3 regions of the Streptomyces sp. H51 genome follow, and region 1 is predicted to be linked to each of the others. Evidence: riboswitches for the same ligand, from Rfam matches in the RefSeq annotation. Region 1 holds a riboswitch; each other region holds the start of a gene.

What was found. Region 1 has a riboswitch for cyclic di-AMP ahead of VKA29_RS10910 (M23 family metallopeptidase). Riboswitches for the same ligand answer to the same signal wherever they lie in the genome.
Positions count from the first base shown of each region.
Region 2: linked by a shared signal. The riboswitch ahead of VKA29_RS00215 (M23 family metallopeptidase) and the one ahead of VKA29_RS10910 (M23 family metallopeptidase) in region 1 are both predicted to bind cyclic di-AMP.
Region 3: linked by a shared signal. The riboswitch ahead of VKA29_RS00980 (transglycosylase family protein) and the one ahead of VKA29_RS10910 (M23 family metallopeptidase) in region 1 are both predicted to bind cyclic di-AMP.

Region 1 is NZ_JAYMHD010000038.1:79,157-83,410, reverse strand. Features, by position in the region: gene VKA29_RS10920 (HPr family phosphocarrier protein) at 1-28, shown strand, start outside; gene VKA29_RS10915 (GntR family transcriptional regulator) at 586-1,281, opposite strand; gene VKA29_RS10910 (M23 family metallopeptidase) at 1,497-2,261, opposite strand; cyclic di-AMP (ydaO/yuaA leader) riboswitch at 2,275-2,434, opposite strand; gene VKA29_RS10905 (pitrilysin family protein) at 2,626-4,014, opposite strand; gene VKA29_RS10900 (M16 family metallopeptidase) at 4,011-4,254, opposite strand, start outside.
Region 2 is NZ_JAYMHD010000005.1:14,214-18,467, reverse strand. Features, by position in the region: gene VKA29_RS00230 (MarR family winged helix-turn-helix transcriptional regulator) at 1-41, opposite strand, end outside; gene VKA29_RS00225 (dihydrofolate reductase family protein) at 108-1,238, shown strand; tRNA gene VKA29_RS00220 (tRNA-Met) at 1,414-1,487, shown strand; cyclic di-AMP (ydaO/yuaA leader) riboswitch at 1,756-1,913, shown strand; gene VKA29_RS00215 (M23 family metallopeptidase) at 1,925-2,938, shown strand; gene VKA29_RS00210 (PrsW family intramembrane metalloprotease) at 3,111-4,254, opposite strand, start outside.
Region 3 is NZ_JAYMHD010000011.1:93,207-97,460, forward strand. Features, by position in the region: gene VKA29_RS00970 (FtsB family cell division protein) at 1-160, opposite strand, end outside; gene eno (phosphopyruvate hydratase) at 261-1,565, opposite strand; gene VKA29_RS00980 (transglycosylase family protein) at 1,903-2,634, opposite strand; cyclic di-AMP (ydaO/yuaA leader) riboswitch at 2,638-2,807, opposite strand; gene VKA29_RS00985 (transglycosylase family protein) at 2,991-4,043, opposite strand.

The sequences.
Region 1 (4,254 bases):
CCTCGAGGAACTCCCCGAGACCGTCTGACCCCCGCCAGGACCACACGGAGCCGCGTCACCCCGCAGGGGGCGGCGCGGCTTCGTCGTGGGGCGGGGGCCGATTCGCCGTAGCGCGGGGCGGGAGCGGCTTCGTCGTGGGACGGGGCGGGTACGGGCGGCGCCGCCGTGGCACAGGACGGGCCGGGGCGGTTCCACCATCCCCCGCCGGTGTGCGGCTGTGCCGCCCTCTCCCCCGAGCCGGGTGCGTGCGACTCGCCGGCTCGCGGACCGAGCGCGGGCGGTCCCGGGCAGTCCCGGGCGTGGTGCGAGCGTGGTGCGGGCCGGATCCGGGCGGCTTCGCCGCGGAACGGGCGGGTGCCCCTGGCGTGGGGCGGGCGCGCGTGAAGTCGGCGGGTCCGTGGAATTGTCGTTCACGGGCCGGAGGCCGGACGCAATGGCGGGTGATCGGATGGCGGCTGATCGGATGGCGGTATTCGTCACGCGGACATGCGGAAGGCGCGCGGGCGGGAATTCACGGCGCGCACGGAAAAGGGCAGCAGAAATAGAGCCCGGCTGAATATCTGCTCTTTGTATACGGCGCGCATGTTAATACCGCAGGCCAGACATGTTTACGGGATGTTGCGAGTTCCTCACACGGTCGGCGCGGTCCGCCCCGCCGCCGAAGCGCAGCCGGTGCGCGGTGGTGGAGCGCTCGGTGTGCAGCGCCGTGACCGCCCGCGCGCGCTCACCGTCGCCGCGTGCCACCGCGTCGACGATCGCCCCGTGCTCCGCCCAGGACTCCATCGGGTCGGCCGGCGCGTCCACGGCGTACATCCAGGAGATCTTCTGGCGCAGCTGGGTCAGCATCGAGGTCAGCGCGGGGCTGCGGGAGGCCTGGGCGAGCGTCTCGTGGAACCAGCCGCCCAGCGAGCGCAGGTCGTCGCTGTTGCCCCTCCTGGCGCGCTCCTGACCCAGCCTGACCAGGCCGCGCAGCACCTTCAGGTGGGCCTCGGTGCGCCGCTGGGCGGCCCGCGCGGCGCCCAGCGGCTCCAGCAGCACGCGCATCTCCAGCAGGTCGGCGGCCTCCTGCTCGGTCGGCTCGGCGACGCACGCGCCCGCGTGCCGCCGGGTCACCACGAAGCCCTCCGCCTCCAGCGTGCGCAGGGCCTCGCGGACGGGGACGCGGGAGACGCCGTAGCGGCGGGCGAGGACTTCCTCGGTGAGCCGGCCGCCGCGCTCGTGGACACCCGCGACGATGTCGTCCCGAATGGCCGTGCACACCGAGTGCGCGGGAATGCGCATGACCGACCTCCGCATTAATCCCCGTGAAACGTCGACGATTGACGTGTGTTCAGTGACTCTAATGCAATGGGCCGGAATTTCCGACGGCGGGCCGGAATCCAGGGATATTTTTTGGTCAACGGGCCGGACGGCCGGGGAGACGGAACGCCGAAAGCCCCGGCCGGTGGGCCGGGGCTCGGGTCGGAGCGGAGTTGCGGCGGACCGGTGATCCGTCCTCAGAGGTTCACGCCGTGCCTGCGCAGGTAGGCGAGCGGGTCGACGTCCGAGCCGTACTCGGGGGTGGTGCGGACCTCGAAGTGCAGGTGGGGTCCGGTCACGTTGCCGGTGGCGCCGGACAGGCCGATCCGCTGTCCCGGGGCCACCGTCTGGCCCACCGAGACGGCGATGGACGACAGGTGGCCGTACTGGGTGTACATGCCGTCGGCCATCCTGATCACGACCTGGTTGCCGTACGCCCCGCCCCAGCCGGCCTCGACGACCGTGCCGGCTCCGGCGGCGTGCACCGCCGTGCCGCTCGCGGCGTGGAAGTCGATTCCCGTGTGGCTGCCGGAGGACCACACGGAGCCGCCGGTGCGGTAGCCGGTGGAGACGTACGAGTGCGCGATCGGCGACGTGAACGCGTTGAGGCGCTCGCGCTCGGCCTCGCGGGCGGCGCGCGCCTTGGCCTCGCGCTCCTGCGCGGCCAGCGCGGCGGCCTTCTCGCGCGCGGCCCGCTCGGCGGCCTTCTCGATCGCGGCGTCCTCGGCGGCCTGCTGCTGGGCCTCCGCCTGGGCGTCGATCTTCTCGGCGACCGCGTCGCCGAGGCTGACGACGGGGAGCAGGCCGGTCCGCTCGACCGTGTTGTCGGCGGCGAGCGCCGGGGCGGCCAGAGCGCCGACGACACCGGTGGTCGCGAGGGTCGCCATGCCCGCCGCGCGCGCGGTGGTGCTCCTGAGACGGCTGGGGCGGCGGTGCTTGCCGGTGGCGCAGGTGAACGCCATGTGTGTGGCTGGTCCTTTCCTTCCCTCTCGCCTGCCGGGTTAGCTGACGGGTTCGGAGCAGGAAGGTCTCCTACGGGCCCCCTCGCCGCGGCGCGGGCGTCCGATTCACCCCAGGGACGTGGGTCCCCGGCTCCCCTGGCTCGCGCCGTACGGGGACTCGGCGATGGCTGTCCGGTGCCGCGGGTGCGGCGCACTGCCTGACGAACAGCCCGGAAGACGCTAAACGGGCCGCCTCTCCATCCCCAAACGGAAGACCGCTTTTGTAGCGCATGCCACAGGGCAGACGGGCAGCCTCCGCCTCAATTCGGGCACAAGAGCGCCCCGGTGACCCGTCGGTCACCGGGGCCCCCGCCCGCGGGTGCGGCTACTCGGCGGGCACGACGGTCACTTCGCCGATGCCGAGGGCCTCGACGGGCTCCTTGATCCGGGACGCGTCACCGACGAGGACGGTCACCAGGCGGTCCACCGGGAACGCGCTCACGGCCGCCGCCGTGGCCTCCACGGTGCCGGTCTCGGCGAGCCGCCGGTACAGCGTCGCCTGGAAGTCGTCCGGCAGGTGCTGCTCGACCTGGTCGGCCAGCGTGCTCGCCACGGCGGCCGCGGTCTCGTACTTCAGCGGCGCGACGCCGACGAGGTTCTGCACGGCGACGTCACGCTCCGCGTCGGTCAGGCCCTCCGCCGCCAGGGTGCGCAGCACCGTCCACAGGTCGTGCAGCGCGGGGCCGGTGTTCGGGGTGTCCACGGAGCCGCTGATGGCGAGCATCGCGGCGCCCGAACCGTCCGGCGCGGACCGCAGCACCTGGGCGAAGGCGCGCACGCCGTAGGTGTAGCCCTTCTCCTCCCGCAGCACGCGGTCCAGGCGGGAGGTGAGGGTGCCGCCCAGGCAGTAGGTGCCGAGCACCTGCGCGGGCCACACACGGTCGTGCCGGTCGGGTCCGACCCGGCCGATGAGCAGCTGGGTCTGGACGGCGCCGGGACGGTCGACGATGACGACGCGGCCGGTGTCGTCGGCGATCACCGGCGGCACCGGGCGCGGCTCGGCCGCCGGGCCGGTCCAGGAGCCGAGGGTGTCGCCGAGCAGGGCGTCGAGGTCGATGCCGGTGAGGTCGCCGACGACCACGGCGGTGGCGGTCACGGGGCGGACGTGCTTCTCGTAGAAGGCGCGTACGGCCGCGGAGTCGATGTCGGAGACGGTGTCCTCGGTGCCCTGGCGCGGGCGCGACATCCGCGAGTCCGCCGCGAAGAGTTCCTTCGACAGTTCCTTGGCGGCGCGCCGGGCGGGGCTGGCCAGCTCGTGCGGGATCTCGTCGAGGCGGTTGCGCACCAGCCGCTCGACCTCGCTGTCGGCGAAGGCGGGCGCCCGCAGGGCGTCGGCCACCAGACCGAGCGCCTTGGCCAGGCGGGAGACCGGCACCTCCAGGCTCAGGCGGACGCCGGGGTGGTCGGCGTGCGCGTCGAGGGTGGCGCCGCAGCGCTCCAGCTCGGCGGCGAACTCCTCGGCGGAGTGCTTGTCGGTGCCCTCGGAGAAGGCGCGGGCCATGATCGTGGCGACGCCGTCGAAGCCGGCCGGCTCGGCGTCCAGGGGGGCGTCCAGGAGCACCTCCACGGCGACGACCTGCTGGCCGGGGCGGTGGCAGTGCAGCACCGTCAGCCCGTTGTCGAGCGTGCCGCGCTCGGGGGCCGGGAACGCCCAGGGCCTGGCCTCGCCCGCGCGGGGCCGGGGGTGGAACTCCATCGTGGCGAGCTCGGTCACTTGGCCGCCTCCTCGTTGACGTCGGTGCCTTCCACGGTGGCCTCGGCCTCCGGGTCCTCGGGCGGGTCCGCGGCCTCCGCGACCTCGGCGGCGACGGGCTCGTAGACGAGCACCGCGCGGTTGTCGGGGCGCAGGCGCGCCCTGGCGGCGTCCCGCACCTCCTCGGCCGTCACGTCGAGCACGCGCCGCACGGCGGTCAGGGCGAGCTGCGGGTCGCCGAAGAGGACGGCGTACCGGCAC
Region 2 (4,254 bases), on a different contig from region 1:
CAGGCGCGCTGCTCGTCCGGGGTGAGCCAGCGGGGTGTCATGCCACCAGTGTAAGTTTGTTTCAAACTTGAACCAGGACCGCCCGCCTCCGAGAGTGAGCGCGCTCGATGCCGCATCCCTACGTCCTGCTGTCCGCCGCCGTCTCCCTGGACGGCTACCTCGACGACACCGGCCCCGAGCGGCTCCTGCTCTCCGGCCCGGCGGACTTCGACCGGGTCGACGAGGTACGTGCTTCCGTCGACGCGATCCTGGTCGGTGCCGGGACGATCCGGGCCGACAACCCGCGGCTGCTGGTCAACTCGGAGCGTCGCCGCGCCGACCGGGTGGCCGCGGGCCGGTCCGCCTACCCGCTCAAGGTCACCGTCAGCGCGTCGGGGGAACTCGATCCGGCGGCGCGGTTCTGGCACACGGGCGGCGAGAAGGTCCTCTACACGACGGACCAGGGCGCCGAGCGGGCCCGCGCGCTGGGGCTCGCCGCCGACATCGTCGCGCTGGGCGACGACGTCGGCTGGCGGCCGCTGCTGCGGCACCTGCACGACGTCCGGGGGGTGCGCCGTCTCATGGTGGAGGGCGGGGGGCTCGTGCACACCCAGCTGCTCCAGCAGGGGCTCGCCGACGAACTGCAGCTCGCGCTGGCGCCGCTGTTCGTGGGCGACCCCGCCGCGCCGCGGCTGTTCGGTCCGGGGGCGTACCAGGGCGGGCGGCTGCGGCTGCTGGAGACGCGGCGGATCGAGGACGTCGTCCTCATGCGGTACGAGCCGACGGCCCCCGGGACCGGGGAGGTCGCCGTGGCCGCCGACCGTCACTGGCTCGCCCTCGCGTGCGAGCTGGCGGCGCTGTGTCCGCCGTCGCGGACGGCGTTCAGCGTGGGGGCGGTGGTGGTGGCCGGTGACGGTACGGAGCTGGCCCGGGGGTACTCCCGGGAGGGGGACGATCCTGTGGTGCACGCGGAGGAGGCGGCTCTGGCGAAACTGGATCCCGCCGATCCCCGGCTCGCCGGCGCCACGGTCTACAGCAGCCTCGAGCCGTGCGCCCGGCGCGCGTCCCGGCCCAAACCGTGCGCGCGGCTGATCCTCGATGCGGGGGTACGGCGGGTGGTGACGGCGTGGCGGGAACCCGACACGTTCGTCGAAAGCGCCGACGGCAGCGGGCTGTTGGCGGGGGAGGGGGCCGACGTGGTCGTGCTGCCGGAGTACGCGGAGCGGGCCCAGGCGCCCAATCGGCATCTGGTGGGGTAGCGGCGGCCCGCGGTGGCGTTGGGGGTGCCTGCGGCGGCCTGTGGCGGTTCGGTGGGGGACCGCGTAGCGCTGGCGGTGGGGGGTGGGTCCCGCCCGTACGCGGCCGACGGCGCGCGGCGCGGAGAAGCGCGTGTGCTTGCCGTCCTGCGCATGGCGTACACTGGTGACACACCGACGCGGGGTGGAGCAGCTCGGTAGCTCGCTGGGCTCATAACCCAGAGGTCGCAGGTTCAAATCCTGTCCCCGCTACTCAAGGCCGACGGCCGGGATCTTCAAAGGTCCCGGCCGTCGGTGTTTTCGTGCGGTCGGTGACTGTCGGTGATGGGTCGGCCGCCGTGCGCAGTGTGGTCCCCGGGTTGCGCGAGGGGTGAACTCGCCCGTTTTTAGGCGGTCATGGGGATGTACGTCCGATGCGGATTCGTTAATGATCAAGCGGAACGGCTTGGAAACGAGCCCCTGCGTCTATTAACGTTCGATAACGCAGCGCGGTCGTCCCAGCCGTCACAAGAGGCGGCTCCGTGCGCACGCGCCGAATCCCGCAAGGGAACCGGGGAACCACCACTCTGGGGTGAATCGCGCGAATACCGCCGTGGGATCACGGTGGATACACGCGCGTAGGAGACCTTCCTGCTCCGAACCCGTCAGCTAACCCGGTAGGCGAGAAGGAAGGAAAGGAGCACGCCCACGTGGCGTCCAACCGGCCTGCCCCGACAGCCCCGTTCCAGCCGAGTGACACCTTCGGCTACGGCAGCTACCGCACCGACGAGGGCCCGTGGGAGGCATGGAACCCCACAGAGGATTCCGTCCGCCCCGTACGCGGCCGGCACCGCGTCTCCAAGCAGCGAGGCGGGGGACTCGCCCGCAGCTCCACGGTCCTGGGCGTCGGTGTCATAGCCGCCGTCGGCGCGGGCGGCATGGCCAGCGCCAACACCGGCAAGCCGCCGGTGTCCATCTCCATGCCCGACCTGCCCTCGGTCGGCTCGCTGATCTCCGACGACGAGCCCGAGCCGCAGGGCTCCGCCACTCCGCTCAGCAGCGTCGGCGTGACCTCCGCGGAGAACACCAAGGACGCCGGCGAGGCGCTGCGCGACCGCATCATGGCGCAGGCCGAGTCGCAGCAGGTCCAGGTCGAGACCAAGACGCAGCGGGCCACCGAGGCCGCCCTCGCCAAGCAGGTCGCCGACGCGGCCGAGCAGGCCGAGAAGGCGGCCGCCGCCAAGGCCGCCGCCGCGAAGGAGAAGGCGGAGGCGGAGGCCAAGAGGAAGGCCGAGGCCGCGCGCCTCGCCGAGCTGGCCAAGCAGTACACGCTGCCGACCTCCTCGTACACCATCACCTCGACCTTCGGTCAGGCCGGCTCCATGTGGTCCTCCGGCTACCACACCGGCCTCGACTTCGCCGCCCCGACCGGCACGCTCATCAAGGCCGTCCACAGCGGGACCATCACCGAGGCCGGCTGGGCGGGGTCGTACGGCTACCGCACGATCCTGACCCTGGACGACGGCACCGAGCTGTGGTTCTGCCACCAGTCGTCGATCAGCGTGAGCGTGGGTCAGAAGGTCAGCACCGGTGACGTCATCGGGCGCGTGGGCGCCACCGGGAACGTGACCGGCCCGCACCTGCACCTCGAGGTTCACGCGGGCGGGCAGGCCAGCGGCATCGACCCGATGGCCTGGCTGCGCGGCAAGGGACTCAACCCCTGATCTCTCCCTGATCCCCGGCGGTCCTGACGGCAAACCCCCCGACGTCAGGACTGCCGGTCAGGCGTGCCCGGGAACTCCGGGAACACCGCCGGCGGAGCGTCGGCGACCGGCGACGACGCGGCGGATGCGCGTGCCAGGGCCCGCGCCGCCGGGAAGATCCGAACGACAGGGCCTAGGAGCGGTACGGGTTGTACGCGGGGTTCGCGGGATGCCCGTACGCCGGCCAGGGCGCTGCGACGACCGGCACCGGGGGAGCCGTCACCCGGGCCGCGTGGTCCAGGGCCGGCCGCGCGATCTCGCGCCGCCACCACAGCTCGGCCAGCAACTCCCGTTCCCGTACGACGAAGTCGGCGTCCGCGCGTCCGCGCCGTCCCCGGTGCCGCAGGAACGCCAGCGACGTCGCGTACGCCTCGTACTCGGCCACCGTCCGCCCGGCCGGCTTGCCGAAGCGGTGTCGGGCGTAGTCGCGGGCCGTCCGCCGCGCCCGCATGGAACCGAGCGCGTACGGCTCGGCCGGCGTCAGCCAGCCGGCGAGGACGTACGGCGGCAGTTCCTCGCGCACGGTCCGCAGTTCGCGCTGCCGCGTCCAGATGACCAGCCACGTCAGCAGCCCGAACGCGGGCACCATGAAGGCCGCGTACACCGCGAAGAACCCGAACTCGCCGAACGTCGCCGAGCCGTTCCACAGTGCGTGCATGCCCATGGCGAGCAGCAGCCCGGAGAGCGGGACGAGCACTCGCCGGACGTGCTGCCGTTCCGCCGAGAGGGCGGCCACGCCGAACCCGATGCCGGTCAGGACGGTGAACAGGGGGTGCGCGAACGGCGACATGACGACGCGGACGAAGAAGGTCGCCGCGGTGACGGAGGCGATGCCGCTGTCGCCGGTGAGCCGGTCGGTGCCGAAGGCGGTGCCGAGGTAGAGGATGTTCTCGGTGAACGCGAAGCCGGTGGCGGTGATCCCGGCTATGACCACCCCGTCGACGATGCCCGTGAAGTCCCGTCTGCGGAAAAGGAACACCAGCAGCACGGCCGCGGCCTTCGCGGACTCCTCGACGACCGGCGCTATGACCGTCGCGCCGAGGGTGTCCGCGCTCGCCGGGTCCGCGGTCGACGTCGCTATCCATCGGGTCGCGAAGCTGTTGGCGACGATCGCTATCAGCGCCGCCGCGCAGGCGCCCCACGCGAAGGCGAACACCAGGTTGCGCCACGGGCCGGGGGCGACCCGGTCGAGCCAGCGGAAGGCGGCCACCAGGAGCGGAACCGGCAGCACGGCGAGGCCCAGCCCGACCAGGAACCCCTCGGTGCCGGTCTGTTCG
Region 3 (4,254 bases), on a different contig from region 1:
GGGTGCACACGACGAGGGCGAGCAGCGCCGCCCGGCTGGTCAGCCGGGAGCGGCGGGCCTGGCGTCTGGTCTGCGAGCGGTAGACCCGGGCCGCCGTCTGCTCGCCGAGCAGCTTGATCCTGGTCGTGGTGGAGAACCGGTCGCGGTCCCTGCCGGCCATGTCCCCGCCTCCCCTTCACACGCGCGTACGTCCCCGCACACGGTACGGGACCGCGTACGGGGACGTACGTACGACCGGCTCGTGAGCGGCCGTGCCGGGGTCAGCCCTTGGAGACCTGGGTGCCCTTGAAGCGCGGGAAGGCGCTGCGGCCGGCGTAGACCGCGGCGTCGTCGAGGATCTCCTCGATGCGCAGCAGCTGGTTGTACTTGGCGACGCGCTCGGAGCGGGCCGGGGCGCCGGTCTTGATCTGACCGCAGTTGGTGGCGACGGCCAGGTCGGCGATGGTGACGTCCTCGGTCTCGCCGGAGCGGTGGGACATCATGCACTTGAAGCCGTTGCGCTGGGCGAGCTCCACCGCGTCCAGGGTCTCGGTCAGCGAGCCGATCTGGTTGACCTTGACCAGCAGGGCGTTGGCGGTGCCCTCCTCGATGCCGCGGGCCAGCCGCTCGGGGTTGGTGACGAACAGGTCGTCGCCGACCAGCTGCACCTTGTCGCCGAGCTTGTCGGTGATGACCTTCCAGCCGGCCCAGTCGTCCTCGAACAGCGGGTCCTCGATGGAGACGAGCGGGTAGGCCGCGACGAGCTCCTCGTAGTACTCCGTCATCTCGGCGGCGGAGCGCTCCTTGCCCTCGAAGAGGTACTTGCCGTCCTTGTAGAACTCGGAGGCGGCGACGTCGAGGGCGAGGGCGATCTGCTCGCCGGGGGTGTAGCCGGCCTCCTTGATCGCCTCCAGGATGAGGTCGAGGGCCTCGCGGTTGGAGCCGAGGTTCGGGGCGAAGCCGCCCTCGTCGCCCAGGCCGGTGGCCAGGCCCTTGGACTTCAGGACCTTCTTGAGGGTGTGGTACACCTCGGTGCCCCAGCGCAGGGCCTCGGAGAAGGACTCCGCGCCGATCGGGGCGATCATGAACTCCTGGATGTCCACGTTGGAGTCGGCGTGCGAGCCGCCGTTCAGGATGTTCATCATCGGCACCGGGAGCAGGTGCGCGTTGGGGCCGCCCAGGTAGCGGAAGAGCGGGAGGTCGCTGGCCTCGGAGGCGGCGTGGGCCACGGCGAGCGAGACGCCGAGGATGGCGTTGGCGCCGAGCGAGCCCTTGTTGTCGGTGGCGTCCAGGTCGAACATCGCCTGGTCGATCAGGCGCTGCTCGGTGGCGTCGTAGCCGACCAGCTCCGGGCCGATCTGCTCGATGACGGCGAGGACGGCCTTCTCGACACCCTTGCCCTGGTAACGGTTCGGGTCGCCGTCACGGAGCTCGATGGCCTCGAAGGCGCCGGTGGAGGCGCCGGAGGGGACGGCGGCACGACCCGTGCTGCCGTCGTCGAGGCCGACCTCGACCTCGACCGTGGGATTGCCTCGGGAGTCCAGGATTTCCCGGGCTACGACGACGTCGATGGACGGCACGAGCATCTCCTTCGTGGATGTGACGCTGGTAGTGCGGGGCACTTGGGCCTGACGGCCCGTCTTGCAGCCTTGCGACTAGAGCCTAACCGTCCCGGGACCGTCGGCAGCCGACCGACCGTCCCGTGGACAAGGTCAGACGGTACCTATTGTTCACCCCCGGAACAAAGCGCGGTGAACAGCGCGTGCACACCGGGCGTCGAGGGCAGAGAAAAACCCCGCCCCGGTGCGTACGGGGGAACACGCACCGGGGCGGGGAGCCCATGGGACCGGGGGGACGGCCCCACGGCGGTCCACTGTGCAGGACGCGGCCGAGGGGGCCCGTGATCCGGCTACCGGACGGCTGTCACTTCAGGTGCAGCTGCTGGCCCGGGTAGATGAGGTCGGCGTCCTCGACGATGTCCTTGTTCAGCCGGAACACCTTCTTCCAGCCGCCCTTGACGTCGTGCTCCGCGGCGATCGAGGAGAGCGTGTCGCCCTTGACGACCTTGTACTCGCCGTCGCCCTTCTCGACCTTCTTGCCGGTCGGGGTGGTGACGGTCTTCTGCGACGTCACCGCCGGGCGCTCGGTGGAGCGGGAGGCGCCCTGCTGCTCGGTGGAGCGGGAGGCGGTGCCGCCGCTCGACGAGGAGGACGAGGAGGACGAGGACGACGAGGACGGCGACGAGGAGGGCGCCCCGGCCGCGCCGTCGTAGGAGGCGCCGGACAGGCCCGTGCCGCAGACCGGCCAGGCGCCCTTGCCCTGGCCGGCGAGGACCTTCTCGGCGACGGCGATCTGCTGCGCCTTGCCGGCCTGGTCGGCCGTGGAGGCGTACTGCGTGCCGCCGTACGCGGCCCAGGTGGAGGCGGAGAACTGCAGACCGCCGTAGTAGCCGTTGCCGGTGTTGATGGACCAGTTGCCGCCGGACTCGCACTGGGCGACGGCGTCCCACTCGGAGGCGGTGGCGGCGGAGGCGTTGCCGGCCGCCAGCAGCGGGGCGGCGACGGCGGCGCCGGTGACACCGGCGACGGCGACGGCGCGGGTGGAGCGCTGGAGAACGGTCGGACGACGGTGCTTGCCCTTGCCGGAGAACAGCATGGTTGATCCCCTCACCGACGCCTGCGAGGTGAGCTGTCGGGTTCGGGCCGGTTGAGTTGCCCGGCCGCGCACCTCGCGGTGCGCGGCTCCACCCCTAGCCGTTCCCACCCCTCAAGGGCCGGGCCCGGCGCCTACCTTGGTTCCCCCGCTCCTGCCTACGGCGCTTGACGCGACGACTGTTCCCGGACGGCCGCTGGCAGGATTCGGCGTTGCGGCAGCCGGGGCCCGCGTTGGCGAGCGGTCATGACCGTAGACACGGAATCCACCGGATTTCAAAGACGATCAGGGCCTCTGAGACTCATCCCACACTTTCGCCAAACCGGACATTCCACAGCGAAAGCGGACGTCAACTCCCGCTAGTTTTCGCCCGTTTCCGCCCCGACTCGCAGGGTCTGACCGGGGACGATGTGGCCCGGGTCGGCGCCGATCGCCTTCTTGTTCAGGGTGTAGAGCTCGCGCCACCCGCCGTCGACGTCGAGCGTGTCCGCGACGGAGGCGAGGGTGTCGCCGGTGTGGACCGTGTAGACGTCGCCGTCGTCGGCGTCGCCGCCGTCGGCGTCGTCGGCGCGAGCGGCATGACGGCCCGAGGACGCTTCCGTGGAGCGGCCGTTCGCCGCTTCTTCGGCACTGCCGCCGCGGTGGCGGCCGGTGCCGGTGTCGCCGTCGGCGGCGAGGGAGCCGGTGTCGACGAGGTTCCAGGAGCCCACCATCCGCTCCGAGTTGTCCGTGTCGTCGCTTTCGACCGTTTCGTCGGGTGAGCCGTCGGACGTCCGCGACACGGACGGAGATGCGGACGGCGAAGCGGACTTGTCGGACTTGGCGGGCTTGTCCGTGGCCCTGGAGGAGCCCTTCGGCGCCCGGGGGGACACGGAGGCGCGGGACAGGGCGTCCGACGGCGAGGACACGCCGGAACCACCGCCGGACGCGTCACCCGACGCGCCGGACGAGCCGTTGGACAGGCCGGTGGAGTCGGTGGTGCCGGTGGAGTCGGACGAGTTGTCACCGATCCCGGTGTCGATGTCGGCCGCGCCCTTGTCCTTGTCGAGCCCGGAGGTCAGCCCGCAGGTGGCGAAGGCGCCGACGCCCTGGTCGGCGAGCATCTTCTCGGCGACGGCTATCTGCTGGTTGCGGCTGGCCAGGTCGGCGCTCGGCGCGTAGTCGAGGCCTCCGTACTTCTCCCAGTCCTCCTGGGACAGCCGCAGGCCGCCGGAGAAGCCATTGCCGCTGTTCTCGCTCCACGAGCCGCCGGTCTCGCACTCCGCCACCTTGTCCCACGTCGAACCGTCGGCGGCGTTCGCCGCGGAGGCGCCCAGGAGCGGGATGGCGATGGCGGAGCCGGTCACTCCGGCCGCGACGAGGAGAGCCGGAGCCTGGCGGGGGCGACGGTGACGACCGTTCCCGGAGAGCATGCGGAGACCTTTCGCGAGACAGCGGTGACCCACGCGGCAATCGGTGCGCGAAGCAGCCGCGTTGATGGGTGAAGGTATAGGCAGAGGATCACTTGTCACAAGTTAATGCCGCACAGATCACGTGAAGATCACAGAGTTGAGCGTGTGTCATGTTCTCGGGCCGCGGACCCGTTCGCCCAGGACACGGGAACGCTCGTCCGAGACGTGGCGA